2 regions of the Bacillus jepli genome follow, and region 2 is predicted to be linked to the other one. Evidence: a T-box and tRNA genes for the amino acid it is inferred to sense, from the RefSeq annotation. Region 2 holds a T-box; the other holds one or more tRNA genes.
What was found. The T-box of region 2 lies ahead of ABC371_RS12965 (valine--tRNA ligase). A T-box ahead of a tRNA ligase gene usually reads a tRNA of that ligase, here a tRNA-Val.
Positions count from the first base shown of each region.

Region 1: it has a tRNA-Val gene. The T-box ahead of ABC371_RS12965 (valine--tRNA ligase) is inferred to sense a tRNA for this amino acid. The anticodon was not compared.

Region 1 covers NZ_JBDFMO010000001.1:4,114,846-4,131,258, reverse strand. The annotation lists gene ABC371_RS21060 (hypothetical protein) at 38-280, shown strand; gene ABC371_RS21055 (DUF421 domain-containing protein) at 288-965, opposite strand; gene ABC371_RS21050 (GNAT family N-acetyltransferase) at 1,050-1,472, opposite strand; gene ABC371_RS21045 (YjcG family protein) at 1,480-1,995, opposite strand; gene ABC371_RS21040 (alpha/beta hydrolase) at 2,112-2,834, opposite strand; gene ABC371_RS21035 (dicarboxylate/amino acid:cation symporter) at 2,928-4,157, opposite strand; cyclic di-AMP (ydaO/yuaA leader) riboswitch at 4,295-4,450, opposite strand; tRNA gene ABC371_RS21030 (tRNA-Val) at 4,624-4,696, shown strand; gene ABC371_RS21025 (pyruvate kinase) at 4,905-6,368, shown strand; gene ABC371_RS21020 (hypothetical protein) at 6,512-6,826, shown strand; gene sstT (serine/threonine transporter SstT) at 6,927-8,162, opposite strand; gene ABC371_RS21010 (hypothetical protein) at 8,418-8,696, opposite strand; gene ABC371_RS21005 (YetF domain-containing protein) at 8,716-9,390, opposite strand; gene ABC371_RS21000 (SOS response-associated peptidase) at 9,511-10,188, opposite strand; gene ABC371_RS20995 (ATP-binding protein) at 10,195-11,475, opposite strand; gene ABC371_RS20990 (PTS sugar transporter subunit IIA) at 11,678-12,175, shown strand; gene ABC371_RS20985 (tetratricopeptide repeat protein) at 12,432-13,691, shown strand; gene ABC371_RS20980 (hypothetical protein) at 13,884-14,048, opposite strand; gene cudC (choline uptake/conversion transcriptional regulator CudC) at 14,153-14,683, opposite strand; gene proV (glycine betaine/L-proline ABC transporter ATP-binding protein ProV) at 15,005-16,255, shown strand; gene ABC371_RS20965 (ABC transporter permease) at 16,255-16,413, shown strand, end outside.
Region 2 covers NZ_JBDFMO010000001.1:2,530,291-2,546,703, reverse strand. The annotation lists gene ABC371_RS12995 (GspE/PulE family protein) at 1-1,210, opposite strand, end outside; gene ABC371_RS12990 (G5 domain-containing protein) at 1,225-2,547, opposite strand; gene ABC371_RS12985 (pilus assembly PilX N-terminal domain-containing protein) at 2,823-4,325, opposite strand; gene ABC371_RS12980 (prepilin-type N-terminal cleavage/methylation domain-containing protein) at 4,336-4,728, opposite strand; gene ABC371_RS12975 (type IV pilus modification PilV family protein) at 4,734-5,165, opposite strand; gene ABC371_RS12970 (bifunctional folylpolyglutamate synthase/dihydrofolate synthase) at 5,326-6,627, opposite strand; gene ABC371_RS12965 (valine--tRNA ligase) at 6,696-9,338, opposite strand; T-box leader at 9,419-9,647, opposite strand; gene ABC371_RS12960 (hypothetical protein) at 9,838-10,032, shown strand; gene ysxE (spore coat protein YsxE) at 10,046-11,086, opposite strand; gene spoVID (stage VI sporulation protein D) at 11,171-12,376, opposite strand; gene hemL (glutamate-1-semialdehyde 2,1-aminomutase) at 12,534-13,823, opposite strand; gene hemB (porphobilinogen synthase) at 13,893-14,873, opposite strand; gene ABC371_RS12935 (uroporphyrinogen-III synthase) at 14,888-15,676, opposite strand; gene hemC (hydroxymethylbilane synthase) at 15,676-16,413, opposite strand, start outside.

The DNA of each region.
Region 1 (16,413 bases), 1.6 Mb from region 2:
CGATACATATGTAATAAAAAAGGGAGGAGGGCAAAAAATGGGCTATATTTTACCAATCAACAATGAACAATATACTCAATATGTACACCGTACCACAACCTATAAAACAAACCAAATGAAACTTCATCAAGTGAATCCGCTCATCTTGAATATAAATGAGCGTTCATACGATCTAAATCATGTTGACAGAAAAACAATGACGAAAAAACAAAGCCAATATATTGAAACCATCCGTGCACAATATACCGGCAAAGGCTTACTTTTTAACGAGTCCATATAAAGGAAGGCTAGAATTCTTGAACGTACAAGCCTTCCTCTTCACGCCATTCAGCGTATAGTAAATCCTTATAAGTAGCTACACCTTGGCTTTTCAATTCCGATTGCAACCAACTTTCCGAAAAACCACTTTCCTTTAAATTTTCTTGAATTAACACGCCATCACTTACCAATGTAATTGGGAGTCGAACCTTTTGTTGGGCCATTTTATAATCTTGACGGGTGGGTGGTTCATATGGAGACTTTTTTAGAACACTGATTGAGCCATCTGTTTCTAAAATGGCATACTCAGCCTCTCTAATTGAAAAAACACCCTTTGAACGAAGTAGATGCTGTAATTGATTAATATCCAGCTTGTTTTTCTTTAAATGCTCTCGAATAATTTTCCCTTTGTGAATAATAATGGAAGGCTTTCCCTCAAGAAATGGTCTTGTCTGGCGAATCTTTTGGGTAATCATTTCAATTACATAAATTAAACATCCCCAAATTAGGATTGCAAAAAGAATTTGAATGATCCCAACCTTTTGGTCGAAAACAGCATTTCCAACCAATTCACCTAGTACAAGTGCTGAAATAAAATCAAAAGCTGTAATTTGGGTTATTTGTGTTTTTCCTAATATTTTTGTAAGGATCAGTAACCCTAAAAGCCCAATTACTAAATCAAAAGTGATTTTAAAAAATTCCAACATGCTCACCTCTCTATGGTAGAATGAGCAGGTTTCACTATAATTATCCAAAAAAAGGATGCCTCATAGCAGACATCCTTTCTAAATTTATAATGCTTTTATCATTGTGACATGCGGAATACCAGCATCCATAAAGATACCTGTTACAGTTTCATATCCTAGTTTCTTATAGAAGTTTTCCGCGTGAGTTTGAGCATTGAGCTTTAATTTTGATATGCCTCGCTCTTTTGCAATGTCCTCCATCTTTTTCATAATCAAATTCCCTGCCCCGTTTTTACGGTGTGAAGCAAGGACACAAATACGTTCTACTTTTCCATATCCGTCTAGCTCACGGAAACGCCCAGCTCCAACAGGTTCATTGTGATCATAAAGGACAATATGCGTAGCTTCATCTTCAAATTGATCAATTTCTTCTTCAAGAGGTACATTTTGTTCATCGACGAAGACCACTTTTCGGATTGTAAAGGCATCGTCTTGTTCTTTGTTGTTAGTTACGATTCGTGCTTCCATGCTGTGTCTAATTTTCCTTTCCTAAACGAAATGTTTCATAAACGGTCCATGAACCGTTTTCTAGCTGATAAAGAAGATGGATGCGGTCAATTTGCTCCTCGTGGTCCATTTTTAACATGCGTAATTGACCATACACATCTGAATGCTCATCACTCGATAACTTTTGCCCAATCGTAATATGGGGAACAAACGCATACTCGGGTTCTCCTGCAAAATAACCAGAGTGAAGGGCATTATGTAGTTTTTGTAATTCTTCATTCGGATCTACTTTCAAATAAATGACATTATTTACAGGGGAAAAGGAACTAACCTTTAAGACCTTTAATGAAAATGGTTCAACCTGTGTAGAAACAGCTTCTAATTCCTTTGTAATATCCTGAATTTCTTCATCGGATGCTTCAAATGCATTTTTAACCGTAAGATGTGGTGGAATTAATGCATAATGTGGATCATATCGTTTACGATACGAGTTAACCTTGTCTTGAAGTTTTTTGGACGGGAAGATAACAATGCCATATTTCATTTTTATTGCCCTCCTTATGGATTGAAAATCAAAACATGAAGTACCAAATATAGTTTTTACGAGAAATAATAACACAATTATATCAAATATCTGAAAATGATAGAATACCAATTAGGTTATTTTAACATTTTGGAAAGGGCTCTTGGCAAATCAGGCTGCCAATACTTCCAAGTGTGGTTGCCGTTGAATTCCTCATAAAAATAGGGGAATCCTTTTTTCACAATGAGGTCATGCAACTCACGATTTGGGGTTAAAAAATCTTCAATATCCCCCTTTGTTGTTTTCACTTCGGTTTCACCCGTTCCTATCACATGATATAAATCAAGGAGGTGTGGTTCTTCAAAATTTTCAACCTTCTGAAGGACGTGTTCATTCACAAGAGGTGATTGCAACATCACTTTACCAAAAGTATGAGGGTATTCGAGTGCTGTTAATAGTGATATAGTCGCTGCCAGTGAATCCCCGATTAGGGCGCGTCCTTGGCCCATTTGATATGTTGGGAACTCTTGATCAAGAAATGGCGCCAGTTCCTCTCCTAAAAAGCGCTTATATAAATGGTGCTGCTCACCATCTGGATGGTATTTCCTACGTCGGTCTGTAACGCTTTTATAAGGAACCCCAATAATAATAGTATTGCTGATTTCTCTTCCTTCTAACAGCTTATCAGCAACCCGTGCAACCCTGCCAAGATTAAAATAATCTCGTCCATCCTGTGCGATAAGAATATTGTATTTATAAAGGGGAGAGTAGGATGCTGGTAAATAAACAATCAGCTCAAGTTCTTCATTTAAAATCTTACTATGTATAGTCATTTCCCTAACAGTGCCCTTATTAACCATGATTTTAAATCCTCCAAATCAACAATTTACACCTTAATTATACCGTTTTAAAAAGGAAAGCGACAGGGAAAATCCCTGTCGCTTTATACTGTATTAAGCAGTTGCTTCATCCATGTGTTTCTTTTCAGATTCTGCTACATAAACCGCACATGCCGCATCACCCGTGATATTGATAGCGGTACGTGTCATATCAAGTAAGCGGTCAATACCGATAATTAAACCAATACCTTCTGGTGGTAAACCAACTGCAGTTAGTACCATCGCAAGCATGATTAAACCAACGCCAGGTACACCAGCTGTACCAACACTCGCAAGGACAGCGGTTAAGATTACCACTAAAATTTGCGATAAAGAAAGGTCAAATCCATAGACCTGTGCAATGAAGATGGTTGCAACACCTTGCATAATGGCTGTTCCGTCCATATTAATTGTCGCGCCCAATGGTTGAACAAAGCTACTGATAGACTCAGGTACTTTTAGATTTTTTTGAGCAGTCTCCATAGAAACTGGAAGTGTAGCACTACTGCTTGATGTACTAAATGCAACTGTCATGGCAGGCAAAAATCCTTTAAAAAACTCGATTGGATTTCGTTTTGCAATTAATGCAATCGTACCACCATATGTGACAACAGCGTGGATGAGTAGGGCAGCAAGTACGATCAAGAAATACGCGAGCATTGCTTTAATCGCAGCATATCCTTGGCCTCCAATTGCTGTTGCAATTAATCCAAACGTTCCATATGGAGCCGTCTTCATAACAAGATTAACAAGATACATCAAGATTTCATTTGCTTGTTCAAACAGATTTAAAATTCCCTTTGTTTTTTCACCTAAAACGGTTAAAGCTAAACCTATAAAAATAGCAAAAGCAATGATTTGAAGCATATTTCCATCATTCATTGAGGTAAAGGGATTCGTTGGAATAATATTTATTAACGTTTCCATAACCGGAGGAGCTTCAGTTGCACCATCGTAGGCTGCACCTTCTGTATTAAATCCTCCACCAGCACCTGGTTTGAAAATCGAGGCAAGTGCAATTGCGATTGTAATGGCAATTGTAGTTGTTGCTAAAAAATAAGTAATGGTTTTGGCTCCAATTCTCCCAAGCTTTTTAGGATCACCAAGTCCTGTAACTCCTAGAGTAATAGATACTAGGACGATTGGAACAACTAGCATTTTAATCAAATTCAAGAAGATCTGACCTAGTGGTACAAAGATATAGGTATTTGCAAATTCAAAAGCAGCGGGTGATGTTACATTTAAAATAAGACCAACAACAGCACCTAATCCTAAACCCAATAAAATTTTTTTAGTTAATGACATAAAAAACCTCCTCAAAGATGTAGTTGAATGTGTGTGTTAGAAGCAAAGGAAATGGTGAATTGCGATGAAAAGTATATTTTTGGAGACACAAAAGGCCACGAGAGTATGGCTCGCGGCCTTAAAGTTGATTTACACAACAATGCTCTCTCCAGATGCTTACGAGGTTAGCTGTCGGATTCGGATGAAGAGTATAGTCCTACCTTAATTAATAAGGATTCACCCCGAGTGCATTTAATTTGCACGTTTTGGTTCCCCCGTTTCCCTAAAAAATGGGAATTCAGCGAATATTAAGTTATATTTTGCCTCAGTATTATAAATATACCTATAAAATGACATTATGTCAATTAAAACGCTTTTATACGTTTTTTATCTTGTTAATAATTTTTAAGTGTTAAATAGAGAATTGATAGATTCTAATTGACAAACCTTCACTACACATGTATATTATATATTATTCTAATACTTTGATTCCGTAGCTCAGCTGGGAGAGCGCTACCTTGACAGGGTAGAGGTCGTTGGTTCGAACCCAATCGGAATCATCATTTAAAAGCTCCACCTTCCTTATTTTTTAAGGGGGTGGAGCTTTTTTATCTTTTCAACATATTAGCAAGTTTGAATATAAATGAATAATGTAAAAAAGTAACCCCAAAGTTTTGGTACATCCCTTTGACTATAGTCTATTTATATAGATAAAATCCCTACATAATAAATGTATTTTCTGAAATCCTTGAAAGGAATGTGGTGGAAATGGATCAGGTTGAACTAAAAGAATATTTGATAAAACTAAGGGATGATGCTCAAACAACCATTGTAAAACACACCGAAAACAAAGTCATTGATTCCACAACCCTTAGTAAAATGAATTTACGGGACTTTTTGGCTGTACACAGAATGGCTCATCCCAATTTAAACAATATTTTACTTGAAAAAGGATTTTTGCCACTTTCATACAGTAGCCCCCATATCATGGACACCTTAAATAAAATCATCCAACACCTTTCTAAGGAAGATTCTATCCCTTATTTAAAAAAGGAGTATATTGAAGTAAACACTGCGAATTCATTGAAAGAAGAGCGTAAAGATAACTTGTTTGGAAAAACAATCAATCAAAAACATATTATGGTTACTCTTGACCGTAAAATGCTTAATACCCCTGAAGTTTTTAACGATTTGCTGCAAGCCGGAATGACAATAGCTAGAATAAACTGTGCACATGATAATTTGACTGTATGGAAAGAGATCATTCAAACATTAAAAATGGCAGAAAAAAAGAATAATGCAAAATGTAAAATTTTCATAGATCTTCCAGGACCTAAAATTCGAATTGGGCCAATTATACCTAGTAAAAATAAAGATGGCCTTATAAAAATAAAGAAAAATGATATTTTACGAATTTATAAAAATGATAAATATATTGGAATTCCTAAAACGGGTAATGAGCCAGCATCGGTTGGAGTTACATTACCGAAAGCTTTACGAAATGTGCGGATCGGTGACAGAGTGTATATCGATGATGGGAAAATAGTTGCAAAGGTTTTATCGAGTACAGAGGAGTATATCGAGGCTAAAATCCTTTTGACAAGAAAAAAAGAAGAAACAATCTATCCCGAAAATGGCATTAACTTTCCTGACTCCCTTGTCCATTTAAATGTACCGGCCGTTTCTGAATCAGACTTAACGATTTTGAAATCCATGTATAAAGACATTGATTTAGTTGGAATTTCCTATATTAATCATCCAAAAGATATCCAAATTGTAAAGCATCAGTTAGACATGTTGACTGATGAAAAAAAAGGTATTATTGCAAAAATAGAAACGAAAAATGCCGTAATCTCATTATCCAAAATAATCTTTGAAGGATTAAATTACGGTTTGTTTGGAGTCATGATTGCTAGAGGGGATTTAGTAATCGAAATTGGATTGGAGCAGTTTTTAAGTGCTCAAGAAGGAATTCTAGAGATTTGCCAAGCTGCCCATACTCCTGTTATTTGGGCCACTGGAGTCTTAGAAAATATGAATAAAAAGAATATCCCTTCAATCCCTGAATTAACAGATGCACATGCAGGGTTAAGAGCAGATTGTATGATGTTTAATAAAGGTCCTTATGTTCCAAATTCGATCGAATTTTTACAAAAGCTGAACGAAATTAACCAAGACCCACAATTTCATCTAAGAAATTCATTGGTATCATTCGTTCAATATGATTTTTGAATTTAAGAGTAACAATGGTCGTAGATTTCCTTCATCTGCCCTAAAAAGTTATTACAAATGAAGCCCATTTTAGATAATTGCCCAAGAATTATTACATTCGCGGAATATATTGTAATTGAAAATATGAGGAGGGATAACTTAGTATGAATGTGTATGATCAGCATTATGTAGGAAATCCGCAGGTTCCAATGATTGATTCAAATGATAGTAGGATTTTTGGAAGACCATTTGGATTCGGAAGACCATTTGGTTTTGGAAGACCGTTTGGCTTTGGATTCGGAAGACCGTTTGGTTGGGGATTTGGTGGACCGTTTTTAGGTGGCGCGTTATTAGGGGGATTAGGGGGATTAGCAGCTGGTTCCTTACTTGGCCCTTGGGGATATGGTGGATATGGAGGATATGGAGGATTTGGATATCCTTATGGGTATGGATTTGGATATCCTGGGTTCTATTATTAATATGTATTGGAGTCGGTTACCTATATTTGGTAACCGACTTAATTTTGCATAAAAAAACCACCCAAATTAATGAGTGGTATCAAACATTTAATCAGTGTATTTAAGCTGTCTTACTCACAGCTTTTTTCATGTCTTTTCGCTTTTTCGCATATTCAGCTGTTGCTGTGAAAAGGACATCAGATGATGAGTTAAGGGCGGTTTCACAAGAGTCTTGAAGGACTCCGATAATGAAACCAACACCAACGACTTGCATAGCAATGTCGTTTGGAATACCGAATAAATTTGATGCTAACGGTATAAGCAACAAGGATCCACCCGCAACACCAGATGCCCCTGCAGCAGAAATCGCCGCTAGTATACTAAGAATAAGAGCTGTTGCAAAATCAACTTCAATGTCAAGAGTGTGAACGGCTGCTAGTGTTAAGACAGAAATGGTTACTGCAGCACCTGCCATATTAACAGTACCGCCTAATGGGATGGAAACGGAATACGTATCTTTATTTAACCCAAGTTTTTCACATAAGTTCATGTTTACCGGAATGTTCGCAGCAGAGCTACGAGTAAAGAAAGCAGTCAATCCACTCTCTCTTAAACATTGAAAAACAAGTGGATATGGATTTTTGCGAATGTAGAAATAAACAATCAATGGATTCACAACAAGTGCAATAAAGAACATACAGCCGAGTAATAAGGCAAGAATTTTACCATATTCCATCAGCGCGGTCAGTCCATTCGTAACTAATGCATCGAACACTAATCCCATAATTCCAATTGGAGCTAAACTAATGATCCATTTTACAACTTTTGTGATTGCATCAGAAACATTTGATAATAGAGTCTTTGTTGTTTCGTTTGCACTTTTTAATGCAATCCCTAAAAGAATCGCCCAAGCAAGAATTCCGATGTAGTTTGCATTTATTAGTGCGTTAACAGGGTTGTCTACCACATTAAATAACAATGTTTGCAGCACCTCTAATATGCCACTTGGAGGAGCAAGGTCTTCTGCACCTGTAACAAGTGTCAGTTTAACTGGGAAGAGAAAGCTTGCAACAACAGCAACAAATCCGGCTACAAAAGTTCCTATCGCATAAAGTCCTATAATTGATTTGATATTTGTTTGGGTACCACTTTTGTGTTTAGATATGGCATCAATAACTAAGAATAAGACCAATACTGGTGCAACTGCTTTTAAAGCACCAACAAATAATGAACCGAAGATGGTAACCCAGCTTGCTCCCTTAGGAACAATCAAAGCTAAGAGAACGCCTAAAATAATACCAGCAAGTATTCGTTTAACAAGGCTAATTTGATTCCATTTGTGAAACATTACTTTCATCTTTTTTCCCCCTTTTTCATAGTTGTTCAAAATGATATTGTAAGAATAATATTTGTAAGTTTAACATGAAAATTGTTAATTGTTAATAAATTTTAAAAAGATGGAAATTATTATACTAAAAAATACTTTCGTTAACTCGAATCCAAAAAAATCCACGTAAAAAATCCTATAGTCCAAGTATAGATTGGATATAGGCTTTATTTTAACATAGATTTTTATTGTTTATCGACTCTAATCATGATAAATCTTTACTAACTATTCGCTCGTTTTTCGATATGCTAATATAGTGGTTTTCAAGGAAGCGTAAGATCCGATTGCAGCTGAACCATAAAACCAACCCATGAAAAGTCCAGCTGCTAGATCGTGTCGATGACTATAAAAAACAGAGACCAGTAATCCAATTATAATAGCAAGTGTTGGAACATACCTTTTCGGTATTTTCAAAAGTATTTTTGAAATTTGTGTGATGATCATGACGAAAGGCACTGCAAATACAGCATCCCAAAAATTTGTATGGATAGTTGGAAAATCCACGTAAAATCACCCCTAAAGGTTAGTAGGTTTGTACAAAAATTCCGTCATCTTCCTGCCATTCTGCTAAGAAGATATCTTTATAATCTGTAACGTTTTGTGATTGAAGCTGATTTCTTAACCATTCTTCATTAAATCCTAAATCTTGAATTTCGTCCCATAATACTTTTCCATCTCGAATGAGGGTTACAGGTACAAAGATAGGTTTTTCTGGGAGGTTAAAATCTTCTACTGTTGTTTTTTGATATTTTGCTTTCTTTAAAATACTAATTTTACCATTTGCCTCGAGAAAACAAAACGCTACCTCACGAACGGAAAATGTTTCGCGTTCGCGAAGAAGACTTTGTAATTGGTTAATGTTCAACCTAGCCTTTTTTAAGGCTTCTTTATCAACGGCTCCGTTTTTGATAAGAGCAATCGGTTTTCCTTCAAAAATTCCACGGAAAAATAATAATTTTTGACCAAGAAACTCAACAGTGAATAATAATAATCCCCAAAGGCACATCGAGTAAACGATATAAAAGGTGTTTATCCTATCTTCGTAGAGTGCATTTCCTAATATTTCTCCGAAGACAATCCCTGCAATGTATGTAAATGGTGTAAGGCGGTTGATGATTTTTCTACCAACAATTTTGACGATGAAAAATAGTAAGAAAAAGCCGGTAATCAGTTCGATTGATAAATGGGCAAACTTCATAAATATTACTCCAATCGCTTTTGTAAATCATTTTATTTATCTCCAAATAATGGTGGTTTATCCCGCTTAATCGTGAAAACAAAAAAGACTGAATCCGTCTTGGATCGCAGTCGTAGTCCTTTAACATATTTTTTGAATTAAATTCGGTGAGTTATTTCGAGGTGAGTTGACTAAAGCTGAGACCTCGTAAGCTTCCATCTCTTCTGCGGCCAATGGTTTGAGTAAATCTGTAACCATTGAAATATCATCAAAAGAAGGGTTAAGCCATAGCTTTTCATCTTCCTTTCGCAATATAACGGGCATCCGGTCATGGATATCTTTCATTAGTTCATTTGGAGTGGTCGTAATGATCGAGCAAGAAAACAATGCATTCCCATCAGGGGATTGCCAACGCTCCCAGATTCCCGCCATTGCAAAAAGCTCATCTGATTTTAATTTAATTCGCATCGGTGTTTTCGATTTATCAGTACCCTTTTTCCATTCGTAAAAGCTATCCGCAATAACGAGACAGCGTCTTTGTCTGAATGCTTGGCGAAAACTTGGTTTTTCGGTAATCGTTTCTGCGCGGGCATTGATCATTTTATAGCCAATCTTTTCATCCTTTGCCCAGGAAGGAACGAAGCCCCACCGCAAATAACCAAGGCGATTTCGTCTACCATCATTGATTACAGAAAGGACCGAATGAGAGGGGGCAATATTAAAGCTAGGGATATATAAATTTTGTTCAATTGTGGCTTCAATATCAAACCGATTGAGAATGTCATCGAACTCTGCAAATAGAGTAAATCGTCCACACATTTCTTATCACACCTCATTATTTATATCTATTGTAGATGGTGGTTGGTATGTAGGTAGCTTTATTGTAAAGGTTGTGCCTTTGCCAATGGCACTTTCAACTTCAATTGAGCCTTTTAACTGTTCAATGATTTGAAAACAAATCGTTAGTCCAACACCCGTTCCTTTGTCTTTTGTTGAATAAAAGGGTGTTCCGATTTTTGACAGTTGTTCTTTAGTCATGCCCGGACCATTATCCGTTATTTTTACCGTGATTTCATTCTCTTTTAAAAAAGCTTCAATCATTAGCAATCCGTCGTTCCCAATCGCTTCAATTGCGTTTTTAATGATATTTATTAGAACCTGCTTAATCTCATCCTTATTCCCATTAATAAACAAAAGTTTTTCAATAGAGGTTTCGACTTCAATATTTTGGATATTTGTATAGGATGTCATTAACTCGACGGTTTTTGCGAGTTCTTCGCTGATGTTAATTAATTGTGTACTACTATTATTAGGCTTTGCCAGGGATAAATAATCATTAATAATCGATTGAGCACGATTTAATTCTGAAAGAGTAATATCAATATAATTTCGCTGTTTTTCAGTAATATTGTCATCTCGAATGATTAACTGTAAAAAGCCGTTTACTGTTGTTAATGGATTCCGAACTTCATGGGCAACAGAGGCTGCGAGTTGGCTGATCACATTCATTTTTTCAGAACGTCTTAGTTCCCTTTGTAATTGGATTTGGTGGTTTAAGTTTTCGATTAGTAGAACTACCAATAAAAGTGTAATCAATGTAACCATTGAAAAAACGGATATCTCTAAGATTTGTTCAGTCAGATCATTTTTTACCAAAGTGATTGTTCTCGTTATAAAAATAAAACAGTAAAGGGTTGAAAGGAGTATCAGTTTTTTATTTAATAGCAAAGAATGATATTTTTTTAATAGAAAATAAAAAATGATGGTAATAACTGAGTAGTTCATTAGGGTTATAAAAAAGACAGAATCTCCAAGTACATGTAAATAAACTAACATAATGATAATGACAGAAATTCCTTGGAATAATCCGATATAGAGAAATGCAACGAATATAGGGATGACTCTGAAATCATAAGAAAAGCCATTTGAATAGGTTACGGGAAATGACATTGTCAACAGAAGGATAATGACAATCATTCCGAATAATTTATTCGAATAGTGCTTGGGTGTAAAGCTATTGTCTTGAATGATCAGTAAATAATATAGAAGAATAGGAAAAATGACGATGAGTACATGATAGAGAACATGCCCAATGTGATCAAGCAATTTTGTGATACCCCCTTAGTCTAAACCTTCTGAATACTACATCATTAAATTCGACATAATCTCTAATAATCCTTCATCTTGATACATAGATATTGAACAATATTTCGGAAAAATGTAAAAGTAATTTATTCAATTCATTATTCTTTTTTTCTTGTTCTGGGTATGATACAACTAAACATATCTTTAATTTTGGAGGTCTAGTATGTTTAAAAAATTATTTGGTAGTAAAGATAAAAAAACTGAGGAAATGCTAATTGCCCCAGTGACTGGTAAAATTCTCGCTTTAGAAGAGGTACCAGATCCAGTATTTTCTCAAAAAATGATGGGAGATGGACTTGCCATTGAGCCGTCTGAAGGAAAAATTGTTTCACCTGTTAAAGGAGAAATTATCCAGGTTTTTCCTACGAAACACGCAATTGGAATTAAAACAGAAATTGGTTTGGAACTCCTCATACATATTGGACTTGAGACAGTGAACATGAAAGGGGAAGGATTCACCACTCATGTAAAAGAAGGAGACAAAGTCGAGGTTGGTACTGAACTGGTCACCTTTGACCTTGATTTAGTAAAAGAAAAAGCTGCAAGCACTATTACACCAATTGTCATTACTAATTTTGATGCAGTTGAAACGTTTGAAAAGATCGGAAGCGGGCAAGCAACTGCTGGATCTACAGAACTTGCAAAAGTAAAGAAAAAATAAGAAAACGGTCCCGAACGATGGGGCCGTTTTTCATATAGTACTAATTGTTTATTTCGTTATGGTTTTACATATATAGGAAATGTGGAGCATAGGATTTCTAAGGAATTGATTAAAAAATGTTAACGCCACTTCTGTGAAGATATCTTTGTGACCCATATCCTAAAAATAAGTCTTTTTACCTAATGTAAAAAAGAGGGTTTTTACCATTTTTCTAGAAAGAGAATATATACAGTAAGCCAATGAGAGGGTATGAAATATGGAGATAGGAAGCAGAATACGTTTCTTTCGAATTCAAAAAAATATGACACAAGAAGAGCTGGCAAACGAGATTATCTCAATTTCTTATCTTTCAAAAATAGAAAATAACCAAACCTCAGCAAGTATTGAGGTTCTCGAATTATTATGTGAACGATTAGGAATCAAGCTGATAGAAAGTGAAGAATACGAGCAATTACGGGAGCTTCATGATTGGTACCACTTAATGGTTGCACGAAAAAGGGAACCAGCCGTCGCTTTCTATGAGTCCTATGAAAGTAAGAATACCAATGATTCAAGGGTTGCCATTTTCTTTGTCCTCTTTGAGTTGCGATATTTTATTTTTATCAAACAATTAGACAAAGCCGAAGCGCAAATTAAGAAAATTGAATTGTATAAAGATATATTTGATATCCGTATGAATTATTTTTATGAAAAAATTGTAGGTCAATTTTATTATTTTAAAAGCCAATTTTCTGTAGCAATAGAACATTTTAAGGTTGCCGAAGAAATTTTAACAAGTAGTGTCCACTTTGAAAGCTGGGAAACGGCTGATTTGTATTATTATAAAGGGCTTAATCATAATCGAATGGGGAAACTAGCCTTAAGTATTGTGTATATCCAGAAGGCACTAGCCATCTATCAGTCTCTTTATGATTTAAAAAGAAGTGCTGAATGTCAAATTTTACTGGGGATCAGCTATGAAAAAATAAATGAATTTGAAATGGCCGAAGAAAACTACTTATTAGCAACAAAGGTAGCTGAAGGCATAAATGATCCATCTTTAATAGGATTGATTTACCATAACCAAGCTGTCCTTTATTCGAAACTTGGAAAATCCACTTTGGCTATCGAACAATTTAGAAATAGCCTCGAGCATAAAGAAGAGCATATGGTCATTGGTCGGCTGCGCTCGATCCATGGTTTAATCGAAGAATATTATAAAATCGAGGACTATGATAATTGCAAATTTTGGCTTCACGAAGGATTTGAAATCGTGGAGAAGCATCAAGATCTAACTGAATTCAACATTCATTTTATCTATTATGATTATTTACTCCAGAATTCTGAAAATCTACTAAAGTTTATTGAAAAAGATGCATTGTCATATTTCGAAGGGATTGGCCATCATCTCTACATTGCATATTATTGCGAGGAACTTGGGAAAATCTATCAAGAAAATCATAAATATAAGTTAGCAAGCTATTATTTTTCAAAGGCAATCTCGTCTTTGAAAAAACATAGTCACCTATATCAATAAAAAATAAGAGTTAAAAAGGAGATGGAAAAATGAAAAAATTAATGCTGTTATTCATGCTTGGTCTCGTAACAATTGCAGGTTATCAATTAACGGAAGATACTGCATTGGTGGACAATGACTACCCAGAGTCACAGGAAGTACAGGCATAATGAAAAAAGCAGCCCGTTTTTAATTTCGGGCTGCTTTCTTCATTTATAAAAAGTGATGATAATTGGAATGGTTGTTCTTGACTTCATCGACTTGTTTTTGAATTTTGCGGGAGTCGGTAGAACGATTCTTTTTTGAAATTCGGTCAGCTACAAAACCTACGAGGAGTAACCCTCCAAAAAAGACTAACAGCCAGCCCCATAATGGCATTTTTTCACCCCCATATTGTAGGGTATGTATTTCGGTCAAATCGATGAAGTATATCAGTGAATCGTAATCTATTTTTAAATGAAAAAAAGCAACGTTCATAAACGTTACTCTTTTGGAACAAATGTAAAGATTTCATGTGTTTCGAAGCTGTCTACTAGTCGGTCAAGCCAAAAATAGTATTCTAATGCTTTATTTAACTTTACAATATCACTTTCGGCTTCGGCTTTAATTTCATTGCTTACTTGCTCGTCCTTTATTAGCTCCTTAAGGTCGGATAATGATTTTTGGATGGCGCTGACATTCATGGAAATACCACTTCTCCACTTTATCGTAAAAAAATCAATAAAGGTTTGATACCAATCTTCCTCAACCTCATATAGATCTTTTCGTATCCCTTTTTTCCACACCTTATCGACCATTTTTAATTCCATTAAGTTCCGAACGGAGGTACTCATACTGGTTTTGCTCATGCCTAACTCTTGTTTCATGTCATCAAGTGTCATCGGCTCATCTTGAAAATACATGAGACCCCAAAGTCGGCCGACAGAAGGAGTTACCCCATACAAATTCATATTTTGAGCGATCGCATCAATTACACGTTCTCGAGCTTTTTCTAGTTTGTCTTCGCCTTGCAAATAGATTCACATCCTACAACAAAGTCTTTAATATATATAGCCTACATATTTGGAGATGGAATGTAAAGGGGAGCTGCTAAAAGGATTATGGAGGATATTGGAGGAATTTTAAGAATAAAGAATGTAAAGTATGTACAGTTTTAACTTTACAAACTTTACGACCGAATATCCCGTTATATCCCTTTTGTGAAATTTCAATATTATTAATACAATTAATAGGTCATAGTTACTAATTGCTTTCTACATCGGTATTTTATTAGCTTTGTAAGAATATCAAATAATTGTTCGGGTTAGATCATCAGGAAAAATTGAGGTGACAGAATGGAAAGTGAAAAACAAGTAAAAATAAAGGTTTCTAATGTAACAAAAATATTTGGACGCTCATCTAAAAAAGCAATCCAACTATTAAAAGAAGGAAAAACCAAGTCAGAAATCTTAAAAAGTACAGGCTCAACAGTGGGTGTGAATCAAGCAACCTTTGAGGTTTATCCAGGTGAAATTTTTGTCATTATGGGTTTATCAGGAAGTGGAAAGTCGACTTTGGTTCGTCTTTTAAATAGATTAATAGAACCAACATCTGGCCATGTTTTCATCGATGGAAAAGATGTCGTCTCCATGAATAAAGAAGAAATCCGTGAAGTTCGTCGAAAAAAAATGAGTATGGTTTTTCAGCGCTTCGCATTATTCCCGCATAAAACGGTTCTCCAAAACACTGAATATGGCCTTGAAATCCAAGGCGTACAAAAGCAAGAACGCTCTCAAAAAGCATTGGAAGCTCTTAAGCTAGTTGGCCTAGAAGGCTATGAACATCAATATCCTGACCAGCTTAGTGGTGGGATGCAACAGCGTGTGGGACTTGCAAGAGCCCTTGCAAATGACCCGGATATTTTATTAATGGACGAAGCATTCAGTGCCCTTGATCCCTTGATTCGTAAGGACATGCAAGATGAATTGATTGAATTACAAGGATCAATGGAAAAAACAATCGTCTTTATTACTCACGACCTGGACGAAGCATTACGAATCGGTGACCGTATTGCCTTAATGAAGGACGGCAATATCGTTCAAATCGGAACCCCTGAAGAAATTCTTATGAATCCATCTAATGAATATGTAGAAAGATTTGTCGAGGATGTCGATTTGTCTAAGGTGCTAACTGCCGGACATATCGTCAAACGTGCCGAAACCGTTCTGGTTGATAAAGGTGCAAGACTTGCTCTTAAAATTATGAAGGATAACGGTTTATCAACTGTTTATGTCGTTGATAAGCAGAATAGGCTATTGGGTGCTGTTAGTGCAGTAGAAGCTTCGAAAGCTGTTGAGCAAAATTTAACCTTGGCAGATGTTATGGAAAAAAATCTTAAAACCGTTGAAACGAGTACATTGCTTGTTGATTTATTTGATGATGTATCACAAGCGACGATACCAGTAGCGGTTGTTGATGAACAAAATCGTCTCAAGGGAATTGTCATTCGAGGTGCGGTCATTGGTGCACTTGCAGGCAACAACACATATATAAATGACTTTGGGGCTGAACAACTCCCTCCAAGTGATGAAAGGGAGGTATTATGATGGAAGGTTTATTACCAAAGCTGCCAATCGCAAGTTGGGTTGATACTTTTGTAGATTGGTTAGTTTCAAACTTTGAATTTTTATTTGAAGGGATTGCAGCAGGCCTAGAAGGATTTGTAGAAGGAATTGTTTTAGGATTAGGATTTATTCCTTCAATA
Region 2 (16,413 bases):
TACTTAAGACTAAATGACCCGTTAATGATGCTCGAACAGCTACATCTGCTGTTTCCTGGTCACGAATTTCTCCAACCATAATGATATTAGGATCTTGTCGTAAAATGGCACGAAGCCCTTTGGCAAAAGTCATTCCAACATTTGAATTTACTTGAATTTGATTGATACCCTCTAACTGGTATTCAACAGGATCCTCAATTGTAATGATATTTACATCTTCAGAATTAAGCTGATTTAATGCAGCATAAAGAGTTGAAGATTTTCCTGACCCGGTAGGACCCGTTATTAATACAATTCCAGTTGGGTTATGAATCAGTTTTTTAAATCGTTTTAGGTTCACATTATTAAATCCCAATTGTGAAAGATTATTTAATGCGCTCCCTAAATCTAGAACCCTCATTACAATTTTTTCACCAAATACAGTTGGTAAGGTGGAAACACGTAAGTCAATATGATGTGCTTCAAGATTTATTTTTATTCGACCATCCTGTGGGATGCGGCTTTCGGTAATATCTAGATTGGCCATAATTTTAATACGTGCCGTTAAGACACCTTGCATGCTCTTTGGTAACGACCGTTCCGTACGAAGCACCCCGTCCACTCGATAACGAAGCAAAACCTTTGTTTCATGCGGGTCGACATGTATATCACTGGCACGCTGTTGAACAGCATTTTGCAGGATTTGGTTTACTAATTTAACAACTGGTGAATCCTCATTTGTAATTCTCTCTTCTTCAATTTCCGTAGGAGCTTCTGCAAAAAGCTCCTTTACCCCTTCGTCTAAATCATAAAACTTATTTATCGCCCGTATTATCTCATCTTTAGAAGCTATGACGGGCTCGATCTGAAACCCAGTCGTTAGGCGTAAATCCTCAATGGCGTAATAATCCATTGGGTCTGCCATCGCAACATATAGCTTGTCCCCATCTTTGCGAAGGGCAATTAAATGATGTCTTCTCGCCATTTCTTTTGGTATCAAAGTCGTTAATGATGTGTCGATTGGATATCGAAATAGACTCACATGGGGAATACCTAATTGAAACTCAAGAACCTCGATTAATTGTTGCTCCGTAATAAACCCTTTTTGAAGAAGAATATCCCCTAGTTTTTGTGATTCCGACTGATCTTCAAGGGCTTGTTTTAATTGTTGCTCTGTTAAAAGACCTGCCTCGATAAGCAAATCACCTAATCGCTTACGACCTCTGAGCATAGACTTTCCCCTCCCTAAGATTTTTGTAAATGCAATGGATCAGGATCCTCCCATAAATCTATATTTTCGTTATCTTCGCCCGTATCATTTCCAGATTCTTGATTATTTTCTTCACCGTTTGAACCATTATTTGTTCCAGGAGCAATTTCCGGATCCAATATATTGCCTTCTGGTTGCTTATCGCTCGGGTTTTGAGGGGGTTCCGGAACCAAAATACTATGGGATTCGATTGTGTGAATTGGTGGATAATAGTCTTCAGCTATCTTCACCTTTTCATCTACCTCACCAACTTTTTGGATGATGCGATAGATTTTTCCAAATTGACCTGCAGTTCCTTTTTGTTTGATAACCATTTCGCCTTTAGGAAGAGTACTATCATACTGCTTAATAATCTTAGGTTCGATGGACTCTACATCTTCTATTTTCACATTAATCGAAGTTTGTATTTCTGGACCAATTAGCTCTACACTAAATTCATGATTTTTCAATGAAAACAGTAATTTATACTCGTAAGGATTAACATTATAAATCATTAGATCTTTTTTTTCTTTTTCAATCAATGCTTCATTGCCGAATGTAGCATAATAAGGCAGCTGTGCACTAATATGTCTTTCGATGATTTCAAAATTGGAAGATAAAACAGTTGAATAAATTCCAGTCGCAATCACACTTAATGCTTCATTGGAATAATTAGATGTTGTTCCGCTTTCCGATAAAAATGTGAGTAAGGAAAATGGTTTGTTTGCGGGTAAATTTAACAAACCAAATTCCTTCACCCATTTTACAATTTCACTTTCATCCTTAAGATTGCGAATGACTGATTGTGATACGACATTATTTTCATCTACTTTGACAAATTGCATAAGATTAATTTCAATTTCACCAGGATGTAAGGTTGATGCGGAAAGAAGCAACTCATTTTCAAGCTCCACTGTGTTAATATCTATTGAGCTAAATTCGTTTAAAACTTTTTCAAAGTTTTCATCCTTAATCCCTGTTAACAAAAGGTTTTGAGTACCATTAACTGCTGTATTTATACTTTCAAGGATATTAAAACTAAACATTTCCCGTTTGTTTACCACATTTTTCATATCACCCGAAACAAGCGAGATGTCACCCATTCCATACCAAGTCTCAACCTCTGCTAGTATTGCAGCTCTTGCATCTTCTTCACTAAGACCCGATACATCAACTGGTCCAATCATTGTTACTTCCTTGAAGGAATCATCAGCGAAGAAGGCATGGTATGTTTTTGATCCAAAAGTCGAAAAAAGGGATAGGAGTAAAACACAAAGTAAAAGCAAGCTAAAAATTTTAACTGTATGTAATTTCTGCATCGATGTGCTCCTTTCAACTCTTTTTGACTTCTATATTTAATCGTGATTAATTTGTATTGTCTCCAGATTCAATTACATGATTTTAAAAAAGACATTAAAAACACTCAAAACAGAATAGTAAAATATACCTATTCTTCCCCTATCATTTTATATGAAAATAGGAAAATACTAAAGATAATTAAGGGCCTATTTGTAATAAAAACAATGATTTTGTTACAATTCGTCATTTTTTACAAAAAAAAAGGAGCGATACGCCCCCTAAGCATTTTATCAACTTATTTTTCTCGAGTAGGTTCCGCTGAAAGAATATCCGTTGGTGAAATGGTTTCTGTTGTACCACCAAACATTGGGGGTAGATCTTCAAAAGAAACTTTTTCATATGTTATTACCCCTCCACCTGTAATGGTAAGATTTTTAGAAATAATATTACCTTTTACTGACCCACCTCCTAATATTTTCACATTAGCATTAGGAGCATAAAATACTTGAGTCACTGCACTCGCATCACCATCAATGTTTATTTTTACGCCACCAGTAATAATATGTCCTTGAAAACCAGAACCCCTAGTCATTTCAATGTCTGCATTTTGGGCATATAGCGAACCATATATTTTTTGGCCTCCTGCCATTTCTAGAGTTGATCCTTTATAAAAAATATCAAGTTTTTTTATTTGTTCTTTTATAAGGTTCGACTTTGTAGCTTCATTCATTTTTTTACTTTCAATTTCATCTGTTGTATTAATAACACTACTACTCCCCATAGTAATTTTATTAGTAACATAAAGAGTGAGCTTACCTGCTCCAATTATATTTATTTTTCCATTTACAATATTTAAGTGATCTACAACTATACTGCGATCAGCATTTCCAATATTAATATTTAGTGTTCGATTTCTTGTAATATAAATGTCATTGAATTTCAAATCCTTGTCCATATTCAAAAAATAGTTATCTGCTAAGTAGTTATCAATGAGCAATGAACCGTTATCAATGACATTATAACTATTATTTATCCTCTCATTTTCCGGTTTTGAATTGGATGGAAAATCAGGAAAGGGAGGCAGGTCGAATGTATTTTGATAAGGTAAATTTACTACTTGGAAATTTGAATTATTAATAACATCATTTTTAGCATTAGGTCCTACATATATTGTTCCTGTTATACTTGCACCACCATTAATGATGACCGAATTTGGGGCAGAAGAGTTAGTTCCGGCATCACCGATAATTTGTGCACCTCTTGATAAATCAATTTTCTCTTTCACAAACACCGCCGTATCAGGAATGTCAATATTCGATTTATCTACCCAAGATATACGAATTTGTTTCTCCACAGTACGTGACCGATTATCGATTGTTCCGATCGAAGTGAGTTTATAATCTCGATAGTTGTCATTCACATCGTAATTCCCAATCTTTTCTATCGTTATTTTTGCCTCTGGTATATGGCCAAAAGCTTCTTCAAAATTGCGATAGGGTGGTTCATTATTTATGTCCGCAACCATATGATCAATTTCTGAAAAAAAAGTTCCTCTGGTGGCAGAGTCATTATAAATATTTACAATATTTTGATTTACCATGTCCATTGTATAGGTTATGCCCGATTCAGCAATATAATAGGTAGATTGGTAGGTTCTTTCACCAGAACTCATTTTCATATTGTTAAGGGTGAGTCCCATTATGGCTAGTCCTAAAATTGTCATGACCGTAAGAATTAATAGTACCATGACAAGAGCAATACCTTTTTCATTTTGGATAAATGAAGTTTGTTTTTTCACAATATCACGCCTATTCTCGGATATAAATAGTAGTTTCTGGCAGAGCTCCTATTTTTAAAATCACTTGATTTCCATTCTTCGAAACATTAAAACCATTTATATTCGTCATAAACTCTTCATTATTTTTTTCAATTGTGGTTCCCTCAAGTTTGTATACATCTGAGCCATTAATCGTTAATTCATTGGGATTATTGACCTTAACCGTATCTGCTTTTCTTATTTCTTTTGTAATTAGATTTGCAGCAAGTCTTTCATGTGATTGGATTTGTACTTCATTCTTTTGGGTAATCATCTGTTTTTGCCCAAATAAGTGAACAGAGCTAGCAAGCAAAAGAATAATTGAAAGAAGTGAAATGGCAGCTAAGAGTTCAACTAATGTTACACCCTTCTCACACTTTTCCATCCTGATCACCCACTCTTTTTCCAAGATATGATCGTCTCCATTTGGGACTCGAGCTTTTGTTTACTTGAATCTCTATATACTTTTAAGACAACCTTCACTAGGTCAGTTGAGGTATCTTTTAATTGTACAAATACATAACGGTCATCTTTCGTCATTCCATAACAAGTACTACATGAAAGATCAGTGTTGTATCCATAATCATTCATTTGTTTTGATAATTCACTAAGGGAAGGGGAAGCAGACTTTGTATTTAATTGAATTATTTCTTCCATCTCTGATTCCGCAAGATAAGTGGATTCAGTAATACTCTTAGAAAGATTATTTGCTTTAGATGATTGAATGAACATCGGTACAATTGTAACAATGATTAGAGAAAGAATGACAATGGAGGCAAGAACTTCGATTAAAGTGATTCCGCTTTGATTCTTAATCTTCATCCTCCACTCCCCCTTCTCAATTAGTTCTTTAGCACCATTATAGGCTGAATAAATTATTTAGAAAAGAAAAAAACATAAATCCATGTCATATGTTGTCTTTTTCATGAAAAAAAGATAAGAAAGTCTTTTCTTATCTATTTCACATCGGCCTTGACTCTATTCAGTTTAATAAAAATCTCCTAACCTCTGAAATAAAATATAGGGAGCCCGTAATAATGAGAGCTGCATTTTCTACCGAAGATACTCGTTCTACTCCAGCTTCCACTGCCTCCTGCCAATTATCGACAGTTTTTATAGACTCACCTGCAGATGAATTTTCATATAGTTCTATTGTGGTTGCAGCTCTTGGGTAGTCAAAGCTTGTAAAAGTTAAGGTTTTTGCGATTTTTTCAAGTTGCCCAATCATTGTGTCTAATTTTTTATCACTTAAGGCACTAAAAATAATGTGGATGTCTTTGCCTCTCAAGTGAGCTTCTATCGTGTTCACAAGACTATTAACACCTTCTGGATTATGGGCACCATCCAGGATGACCAGTGGATTCTTCGAAATCTCTTCAAATCGCCCAACCCATTTCGTTTTTTCTAAACCTGTCACAAGTTGACGCTCTTCTATTTGTACAGCACCAGTATCTTGCAACATATGAACTGCCAATACGGCTAAACTTGCGTTTCTCACTTGGTGGGCACCTTTCATCGAGATGTGCAGATTTTGAAAGGTTTTATTCTGTGTTTTGACCGTAAAAGATTCTCCGTTATTTGATTGGTGACCAAGGATAAAGAAATCCTGCCCTAGTTGATATAAAGGGCTATTTTTTTCTTTGGCTTTCGCACTTATAACTTCAATCGCTTCCTGTTGTTCAACTGCCGTAATAACAGGTACATTTCGTTTGATGATTCCCGCTTTTTCGCCCGCAATTTCTTCAATTGTATCTCCAAGAATATTCATGTGATCAAAGCCAATACTTGTGATAATTGATATAAGAGGGTTAATAACATTGGTTGAATCAAGTCTACCTCCTAATCCAACCTCCATAATCACAAAGTCGATATTGGAAGCTTCCCCAAAATAATAAAGAGCCATTGCCGTGATTACTTCAAATTCAGTTGGACCACCAAGTTCGGTCCCCTCCAACTCTTCCGCTAATGGTTGTATCACTTGTAAAAGAGAGACAATTTCATCATCTGAAATAGGCTTTCCATTTACACTAATACGTTCATTAAATGTCTCGATATAAGGAGAAGTGAAGGTTCCAATTTTATAACCTGCTTCTTGTAACATGTTTCGGATATAGCTAACAGTAGATCCCTTCCCGTTTGTTCCCGCTACATGAATGGCCTTGATTTTTTCTTGCGGATGATCGAGTCGTTCCATCATCCATTCCATTCGGGATAGACCTGGCTTCATGCCGAGTCTTAATCTCCCATGAATCCAAGAAAGGGCTTCATCATAAGTCTGTATCATATACGTTCCTCCAAATATAGTTAAAATGAAGGAAAGACGAATCTATATAAGATTCGCCTTTTATTCATTTAGCCTCTTAATTCTGCAATGCGCTCACGAACTGTTTCTCGTTTTTCGAGATAGTCTCTTTCTTTTGCTCGCTCTTCATCGATTACTTTTTGAGGTGCTTTCTTTACAAAACCTTCGTTGCCTAGTTTTTTCTGAACGCGTTCAACCTCTTTATCAAGCTTATCTAGTTCTTTTTCTAGTCGCTTAATTTCTTCTTCGATATTAATAAGTCCTTCAAGTGGTAGGAATAGTTCCGCACCTGTTACAACAGACGTCATTGATTTTTCAGGTGAAGTAATATCAGTTGCAATCTCAAGCTCACTAGGATTACAGAATCTCTCTAGGTATGAACGATTCTTTTCTAGTTGGGTTAGAACTGTTTCATCCTTTGCCTTAATATAAAGCTTAATTTGCTTGCTCATTGGTGTATTCACCTCTGCGCGGATGTTTCGAACAGAGCGAATAATATCTACTAATAGTCGCATTTCCTGTGCAGCTTGGTCATCTGAAAGTTGCGCATTTACTTCTGGCCATTTTGCAATAGTAATGGATTCGCCATTATGCGGCAGATTCTGCCATATTTCCTCGGTAATAAACGGCATAAATGGATGTAGCAATCTCATTGTATTATCTAAAACATAAGCAAGAATCGATCTCGTTGTCTTCTTCGCTTGCTCGTCTTCACCGTATAAAGGAAGCTTCGCCATTTCAATATACCAATCACAGAAGTCATCCCAAATGAAGTTATATAATACTCTTCCTACTTCACCGAATTCATATTTATCAGCAAGATTTGTGACTGATGCGATTGTTTCATTTAGGCGAGTTAAAATCCACTTATCGGCAACAGATTTTTCACCGCTAAAGTCAATGTCTTCAAACGTTAAATCACCCATATTCATTAATGCAAAACGCGATGCATTCCAAATCTTGTTTGCAAAGTTCCAAGTCGCTTCAACTTTTTCAATACTAAAGCGTAAGTCTTGCCCTGGTGAGCTTCCAGTTGATAAGAAGTACCGTAATGAATCGGCACCGTATTTGGCAATGACATCCATTGGGTCAACACCATTTCCAAGTGACTTACTCATTTTACGACCTTCTGCATCACGTACTAGACCGTGAATTAGAACATCCTTAAATGGACGTTTCCCAGTAAATTCAAGGCCTTGGAATATCATTCTTGATACCCAGAAGAAGATGATGTCATAGCCAGTTACAAGAGCATCTGTTGGGTAGTGACGTTTAAAATCTGTAGCATCTTTATCAGGCCAGCCCATTGTCGAAAATGGCCATAATGCAGAACTAAACCACGTGTCTAAAACGTCTTTGTCCTGCTCCCAGTTGTCAATATCTGCTGGTGGTTCATGATCAACATATACCTCACCAGTTTCTTTATGATACCAAGCAGGGATTCTGTGACCCCACCATAATTGACGCGAAATACACCAATCACGAATATTCTCCATCCAATGTAGATACGTCTTTTCAAAACGTTCTGGAACGAAATGTACTTTATCTTCCTGACTTTGAAGTTTAATCGCTTCATCCGCTAATGGCTGCATTTTTACAAACCATTGTGTGGACAAATAGGGTTCAACTACTGCCCCACTTCGCTCACTATGTCCGACTGAATGAAGATGGTCTTCAATTTTGAAAAGTACACCTTCTTCTTGAAGGTCCTTAACAATTTGCTTTCTGCATTCAAAGCGGTCCATACCTTGGTATTTACCAGCATTCGCATTCATCGTTCCGTCTTCATTCATGACGAGAACGCGTTCGAGATTGTGACGATTGCCAACCTCGAAGTCATTTGGATCATGGGCAGGTGTGATTTTTACAGCACCAGAACCAAATTCCATATCAACATAATCATCACCAACAATCGGAATTTCCCTACCTACGATTGGAAGAATCACAGTTTTACCGATTAGGTGTTTAAAGCGCTCATCCTCTGGATGAACCGCGATGGCAGTATCGCCAAGCATGGTTTCAGGACGAGTTGTTGCAATTTCAATTGATCCGCTACCATCTGCTAAAGGATAGCGCATATGGTAAAATGCACCTTGAACATCTTTATAAATGACCTCGATGTCAGAGAGGGCTGTTTTTGTTGCAGGATCCCAGTTGATAATGTATTCACCGCGATAAATAAGCCCTTTTTTATATAAGGTAACGAACACTTCACGAACTGCTTTTGATAGTCCTTCATCAAGTGTGAATCGTTCTCTTGAGTAATCTAAACCAAGTCCTAGTTTTGACCATTGCTCACGAATATGACTCGCATATTCTTCTTTCCACTTCCATGTTTCCTCTACGAATTTTTCTCGCCCTAAATCATAGCGAGTTTTTCCTTCCTCACGTAGCTTCGCTTCAACTTTAGCTTGAGTCGCAATACCGGCATGGTCCATTCCTGGTAGCCACAGAACATCATAGCCTTGCATCCTTTTTATACGAGTTAGAATATCCTGTAAGGTTGTATCCCACGCATGCCCAAGGTGTAACTTCCCTGTAACGTTCGGCGGTGGGATGACAATTGTGTATGGTTTTTTCGAAGCATCATCTTTTGCTTCAAAAAATTTACCATCCAACCAATATTGATAGCGGCCCGCTTCAATTGCTTGCGGGTCATACTTTGTAGATAACGTTTTTTCATTTCCTTCCATGAGTTTTCCTCCTTAAAAAAATAGCCAAAATTCAATCAAATACGCCTTGGCGTATAAATAAAAAACTCCACTCATCCTCATAAAAGGACGAATGGAGTTTATTCGCGGTACCACCTTTTTTCATAGATAAAGAAACGTATCTATGCTCTCAAGAAAAGATAACGGCTTTTCACCGGCTTTTACTACTCAAATTTCATAAAAGCTACTTAAGGGCGACCTTCCATCGTAACGTTCCTAAGAAATCTCACAGCTACTGATTTCTCTCTCTGAAGGGGTTTCCGATGTACTCTTCCCTCTCATCGTATGTAAGAATTTTTATATTTACTTAAAGATTCTACTACTTATTTTTATGAATTTCAATAGGTATTGTCAATAAGGGTAGCCAAGATTTTTATCCTTTATTCATTTTGTTGCTTTTTGTTACAAATTTATCTGATTGGAACTATTCTGTTTATCCAAGCATATTTTAATTATAGGATATTTGAAGGGAGAGATCAGCGTGAAAGGACGTCGTTTTAGAAAATATTCGTATCCTCATTGGTTGCGTCAAACTCGGGATTTTTGTGCGCAATTTATTATTCCGATTACAGTTGTTCAAGCTGTTCGGACTATTTTTATTCCAACCACGATTGATGTATTTTTTTTAGCCATCTTAATTTTCCTTGTAGTATGCATTCAATTAGATTGGGTTTAGAAAATCCCATACATTATTCCGTATGGGATTCTTCTTCTCCCTGCTCTTTTCTTTTTTGTTCTGCCTCAAGAAGTTTCACGGAAACGAATTCAATGTTTTTCGTGAGCCAATAAGCTCTTTGTAAAGCTTGGACATGCTCCCGCTCCGATTTGTTTTGTTTACGCTCAGAATAATTCCGCACACACCGGTAAATGGGTTCTGGAAATGTTAAATGGCTTAAAAAAAGATAAAATTCCTCTTCCCGCAATGGAAAACGGCTTTGATAGGCTTCAAACCACTCTAGACAATCCGTACATAGCATTGGATATGTTTTTAATATACGGAAATAAAGACTCACTAAATCATTTGTTGGACTAGCAAATCCAGCTTTTTCAAAATTTGAAAGATACCCTTTACCGCTATCATCATATAAAAAATGAGATTCTGATAGATTATTTAGCGTTAAGGCGTTACGAAATGACTTACTCTCTTTCATTATTTCATGCCATTTTTCGAGTTGGGTTCTTGCAAAAGATGAGGCAAGACTGGTTTCATAAAAATACGTACAAAACTGTAGTTCAAAAGGGGACATGTACCATTTTGCCTCTGCTTCTACAACAAGCCTTTCAAGAAATTGGTTACGTTCTTCCCATTTTTTGATGATTGTTTCATAGTGTCCTGTAATCTCATTTTCTTCATTAATTTGTTGTTTACTTACAGTTGTTAGATGAATCCTTGCAATTTCTTTAAAAAACCCAAGATAATGATCTCCACGATGATCGAGTGTATGGCTTTTCAACCATGGCATTAGATAATGGAATTTTTGGTTATGATAAACAAGATATTTTCCTTCGCCAGTTGGGTAAATGGGGACAGCCCTCGTGTAACCCTGTTGAAATAATTGTTGAAGGAAAGTGGGGAAGGATGGATTGATTTTGTGCGAAATCGATTTAAGAGCATAAATGCCTTTGTCTGTAACGACTTTTGTGATTTTCCCGAATCGTTCAAGTGATAAGGGCTTTAGACTATATTTCTCTAAGATAGGCCCGATACTACTTATATCATTTTTATTCATTGGGCCAACCACTCTCTTTCCTAGCAATTTTAATGGTCACAATCAAGAAAACAGGGCGAGGTTTTCCTCCCCACCCTATCTTCTTTACGTATTCGCTTGAACAGGGATATATAATAACTGTCCTTCAGAAACGGAATCGGTATTTAGTGAATTAACCCGGACTAATTGTTGCACACTTATTTCATAACGCTGAGCAATTTTTTCCAATGAATCTCCATGCTGGACGATACAGATTTTCATTGTCGTATGGTCATCCACTTCATCTCTACCAAATATTTTGGTTAATAACAAATCATTTTCACTTCGTTTTACAGATTCTTCTGTTTGTTCATCTCTATGCTCCTGAACCACTTCTTTTTCCCGGATGGCTGTGGAGCTTTTCTTATTTGGTTGATCAGAACCAAAGCTTAATTGATTATCATGCCTCGCTTTCACCTCAATTGAAGGTGTTAAAACGGCTTGCACCTCTTCTTCTTCAATTGCTTCAACAACCTCAACTTCCTCGTCCTGTTCCAGATAGACTTCTTTTCTGGCTTCGACCTCAAAAGGAACAAAAAGGTCAGCATCAGATTCTTCTTCCTGCTGTTCCCTTGTAACAATAACTTCCTGTTCCTCTACCTCACTATGTAGCACTACTTCCTCTTCGTTTTGTAGTACTACCTCTTCCTGCTCTTCATGAATTTCTTCAACTACATGAACATCTTCTTCTTCACTTACTTCCTCTGCAGCTACTTGAGTTTCTTCTTCCTCTTCAAATGAACTGCTTCTTACAAGCTCCAATGTTTCTTCAGCAGTTTGCTCAACAGCAACAGGAGATTGTTCTTCTTGTTTCATCGTCTCAGGTGAAGCTTCCTCTTTAGGTGCTTGAGTAACCCCTCGGATACCACTTATGGCTAAATCGGCAACGACCTGTAAACAGCCCCGCTTTGGAATTTCATAGTCAAATGTTTCAATTAAAACATACACATCATCTAAGCTTTGAACACGGTCTTGTGGAATCGTAATGTCGACAGGGAAGCGATGGGTTAGTTCACTAATTCCATCCTCACGTGTAATAACCTCATTTACCAGTCGAACCGAGGCAAAGTCACGATCTCCCTCTTCCGCACTGTTTTCATCTATTCGATATTCACCTGTTAGCTGTAATGCACCGCGAATGGACACATATTGGTCATGCTCTTGAATGACAATATCAGGGTCAAGTGATATTGAGATGAGCTCAGAGACTTCCTGTCCCTTTTGAAACCAGACTGATTCCTCTACTGAAAATCGTAAGTTTTCAGATGACATCAGCTACTCCTCCTTTCAGTCTCCTTCTAAACAGATTTATTATGACATTACAATTTTTATGATAGTTCCAGGGGATTTATGATAAGTTCTTAAAGAAGTTGTTTGAAATAAAAAGGCAGACCCAGTTTGTTTTATCTGAGTCTGCCTTATGGTCTTCTTAGCCTTTAATTATTGAAAATGCATTTTCGGCTGCTTGAATTGTTTTTTCGATATCTTCTTCAGAATGAGCGGTAGAAAGGAAAATACCTTCAAATTGAGATGGCGGTAAGAATACTCCACCATTTGCCATTTCACGATAATACGTTGCAAAATACTCTAAGTTAGATGTTTTGGCAACATCATAGTTAATGACCTTTTCATTTGTAAAGAAGAAGCCAATCATCGAACCAGCACGATTAATGCAATGTGGGATGTCATATTTTTCAGCTGCCTTCGTAAGTCCTTCTTCCAGTCGATCAGCTTTCTTTTTGAACTCTGTATAGTCTTCTGGTTTTAACTGTGATAAAGTCTCATAGCCTGCAGTCATCGCTAGTGGATTACCAGAAAGTGTTCCTGCTTGGTAAATTGGTCCGGCTGGTGCGATTTTTTCCATAATGTCTGCACGTCCACCATATGCTCCTACAGGTAGACCACCACCGATTACTTTACCTAGACAAGTAATATCAGGTGTAACACCAAAATAACCTTGAGCACAATGATAATCAACACGGAATCCTGTCATAACTTCATCAAAAATTAACAATGTACCATACTGTGTTGTAATTTCGCGAAGTCCTTCAAGGAATCCAGGTTGCGGAGGAACAACCCCCATGTTTCCTGCGACTGGCTCGACGATGACGCCAGCAATATCTTCTCCAAACTGTTCAAATGCATATTTTACTGCTTCTAAATCATTATAAGGCACTGTTATAGTATTTTTAGCAATGCCCTCAGGTACGCCTGGACTATCAGGTAAACCAAGTGTTGCCACACCAGACCCTGCTTTAATTAATAACGAGTCACCATGTCCGTGATAACAGCCTTCAAATTTCAAGATTTTATTACGACCTGTATAACCGCGAGCTAAACGTAATGCACTCATAGTGGCTTCTGTTCCGGAGTTTACCATACGAACGATTTCAATGGAAGGAACCCGTTCAATTACAAGTTTAGCAAGTTTATTTTCAGATAATGTCGGAGCCCCAAAGCTTGTTCCCATTTCTGTTGCTTTTTTAAGGGCTTCTACCACTTGATCATTTGCATGACCGTGAATAAGAGGTCCCCAAGATAGTACGTAATCTATGTATTCATTTCCATCGATATCATATATTTTTGAGCCCTTCCCGCGCTCCATGAAAATTGGATCCATATTTACGGATTTGAAAGCACGAACTGGACTATTTACTCCACCTGGCATAAGGTGGATACTTTCCGAAAAAGCCGCTTTTGACTTTTCATAACTTCTCATCTTCTTAACCCCTTTCTTTTAATGGGGCCTTGTCCCCATCGCGTTAATGAGGGACAGGCACTTCATTCGTTAATTTTCCTTTAACCAACGTGCAACATCTTTTGAGTGATACGTAATGATCAAATCCGCTCCTGCACGTTTCATCCCTGTTAGCATTTCCATGACAATTTCTTGTTCATTGATCCAACCGTTTTGAGCTGCTGCTTTAATCATTGAGTATTCTCCACTCACGTTATAAGCAACTATCGGTGCATTAAAATGGTTTTTAACATCGCGAACGATATCTAGGTAAGACAATCCCGGCTTTACGATAAGGAAATCTGCGCCTTCTTCAATATCAGATTCTGCTTCACGTAATGCTTCTAAACGGTTAGCATAATCCATTTGATAGGTTTTACGGTCACCAAAAGAAGGAGAGCTCCCAGCTGCATCACGAAATGGACCATAAAAGGCAGATGAGTACTTAACCGCATAGGACATGATTGGCACATTTTCAAAGCCTGCTTCATCCAAACCGTGACGTATCGCTGTCACAAATCCGTCCATCATGTTAGATGGTGCAATAATGTCTGCACCCGCTTTTGCCTGACTTACGGCAGTTTTCGCTAATAATTCTAACGACGGGTCATTTAGTACTTCTCCGTTTTCAATCACTCCGCAATGGCCATGTGATGTGTATTCACATAGGCAGGTATCTGCAATTACGATTAATTCTGGATGTTTTTCCTTTATAAATCTTGTTGCCCCTTGAACAATGCCGTGATCATGATAAGCCTCTGTACCAACCTCATCCTTATCATTAGGCACACCGAATAAAATGACTGATTTAATACCTAACTCTACAATTTCAATAAGTTCTTGCTCCAGTAAATCTAATGAAATATTATAGACACCCGGCATTGAGGAAACTTCAATTTTTTTATTGTCTCCTTCCACAATGAATAATGGGTAAATTAAATCATCAGTATGTAGATGTGTTTCACGCACTAATGCTCTCATGTTTGCTGATTGACGTAATCTTCGATGTCTAGCAAATTGTAATTTCTCCATCTATATTCTCCTCCTTATGCTTTTAAATAATTTATAATTTCATCGAGTAAATGGTCAGTTGTATAATTCTTAGGACAAATATGAATTGGGATATGTAAATGGTCCGCCGCTTTCTTTGTTTCCGGTCCGATGCAAGCGAATAGTACATGATTTGTCCATTCTTCCCACTCCGTTTGTTCCACTATTTTATAGAATTGCTTCACTGTAGATGGACTTGTGAAGGTGATAATATCAATTTGTTTTTCTTTCAAAAGCGTGATTAAATGTTCCTTATCACGAGAATCTCCAACTGTTTCATAGACAATTAAATCTGTTGCCACAGCACCATGTTTTGTTAATTCATCGACTAAAAAAGATCGTGATAAATTCCCACGAGCTAGTAAAAAGCGGACACCTGGCATCACATAAGGTCTTAAACTTTCAAACAAACCTTCTGCGATAAATTCATCAGGTACAAGCACCGGTCTATAGCCTTTTGCCAACAAAGTCTTCTCCGTTTTTGAACCGACAACAGCTATTTTGGGCATTGGAATATTCTTAGTTACTTTTTCCAATACTTGATCATAAAACTCAAAAAAGAAATCAACACCATTTTTACTTGTGAAAACCAGCCATTCATACCTGTGTAAATTCTTTATTGTTTCTGCAATAATCGTTGTATCTTTTGGTTTTTGGAACGTTAGTAATGGTATTTCAATTGGAGTTCCACCTGCTGCCAAGATTTTCTTAGAAAATGCTGCAGCCGCACTTTTACCTCTTGTATTTAAAATCGTTTTTCCCAACAGAGGTTGTGTGCTATCCATTACTTATTAAGCTCCTCTTTCACTTGGTCAATTAACTCTTTTGCACCAAGGTCTGATAATTTTTTCGCAGCTTCATGTCCAACTTCTATTGGATTTTCCCCATAAACCTGTTCTTTAAAAATGGTTTTCCCATCTGGTGAGCCCACCAAAGCAGTTAACGCAATTTCTTTATCACCTGACATTGTTGCATAAGCTGCAATTGGAACCTGGCAGCCACCTTCCATTTTATGAAGAAAAGCACGCTCTGCTGCCACTGTATTTTGAGTATATTCGTCATTTAATTTTGACAATGCAAGTAAAATTTCAGCATCATCTTCGCGGCATTCAATAGCAAGAGCACCTTGACCAACTGCTGGTAAACAAACCTCTGGTTCCACAAATTCGGATACTACATCATCAGACCATCCCATGCGCTTCAAGCCTGCAGCTGCTAAAACGATTGCATCGTAGTCTTCATTTTCTAGCTTGGAAAGTCTTGTATCGATGTTTCCACGTATCCATTTAATTTCAATATCATCTCTTTTTGCAAGGAGCTGTGAGCTTCTTCGTAAACTGCTTGTTCCAACAATTGCCCCAGTAGGAAGATTGTCGAAGGATACATCCCCTTTTGAGATGATGACATCACGATGATCTTCACGCTTCGGAACACATCCTATGACAAGTCCTTCAGGTAGTTCAGCAGGCATATCCTTCATACTGTGGACAGCCATATCAATTTCCTTATCATATAAAGCTTG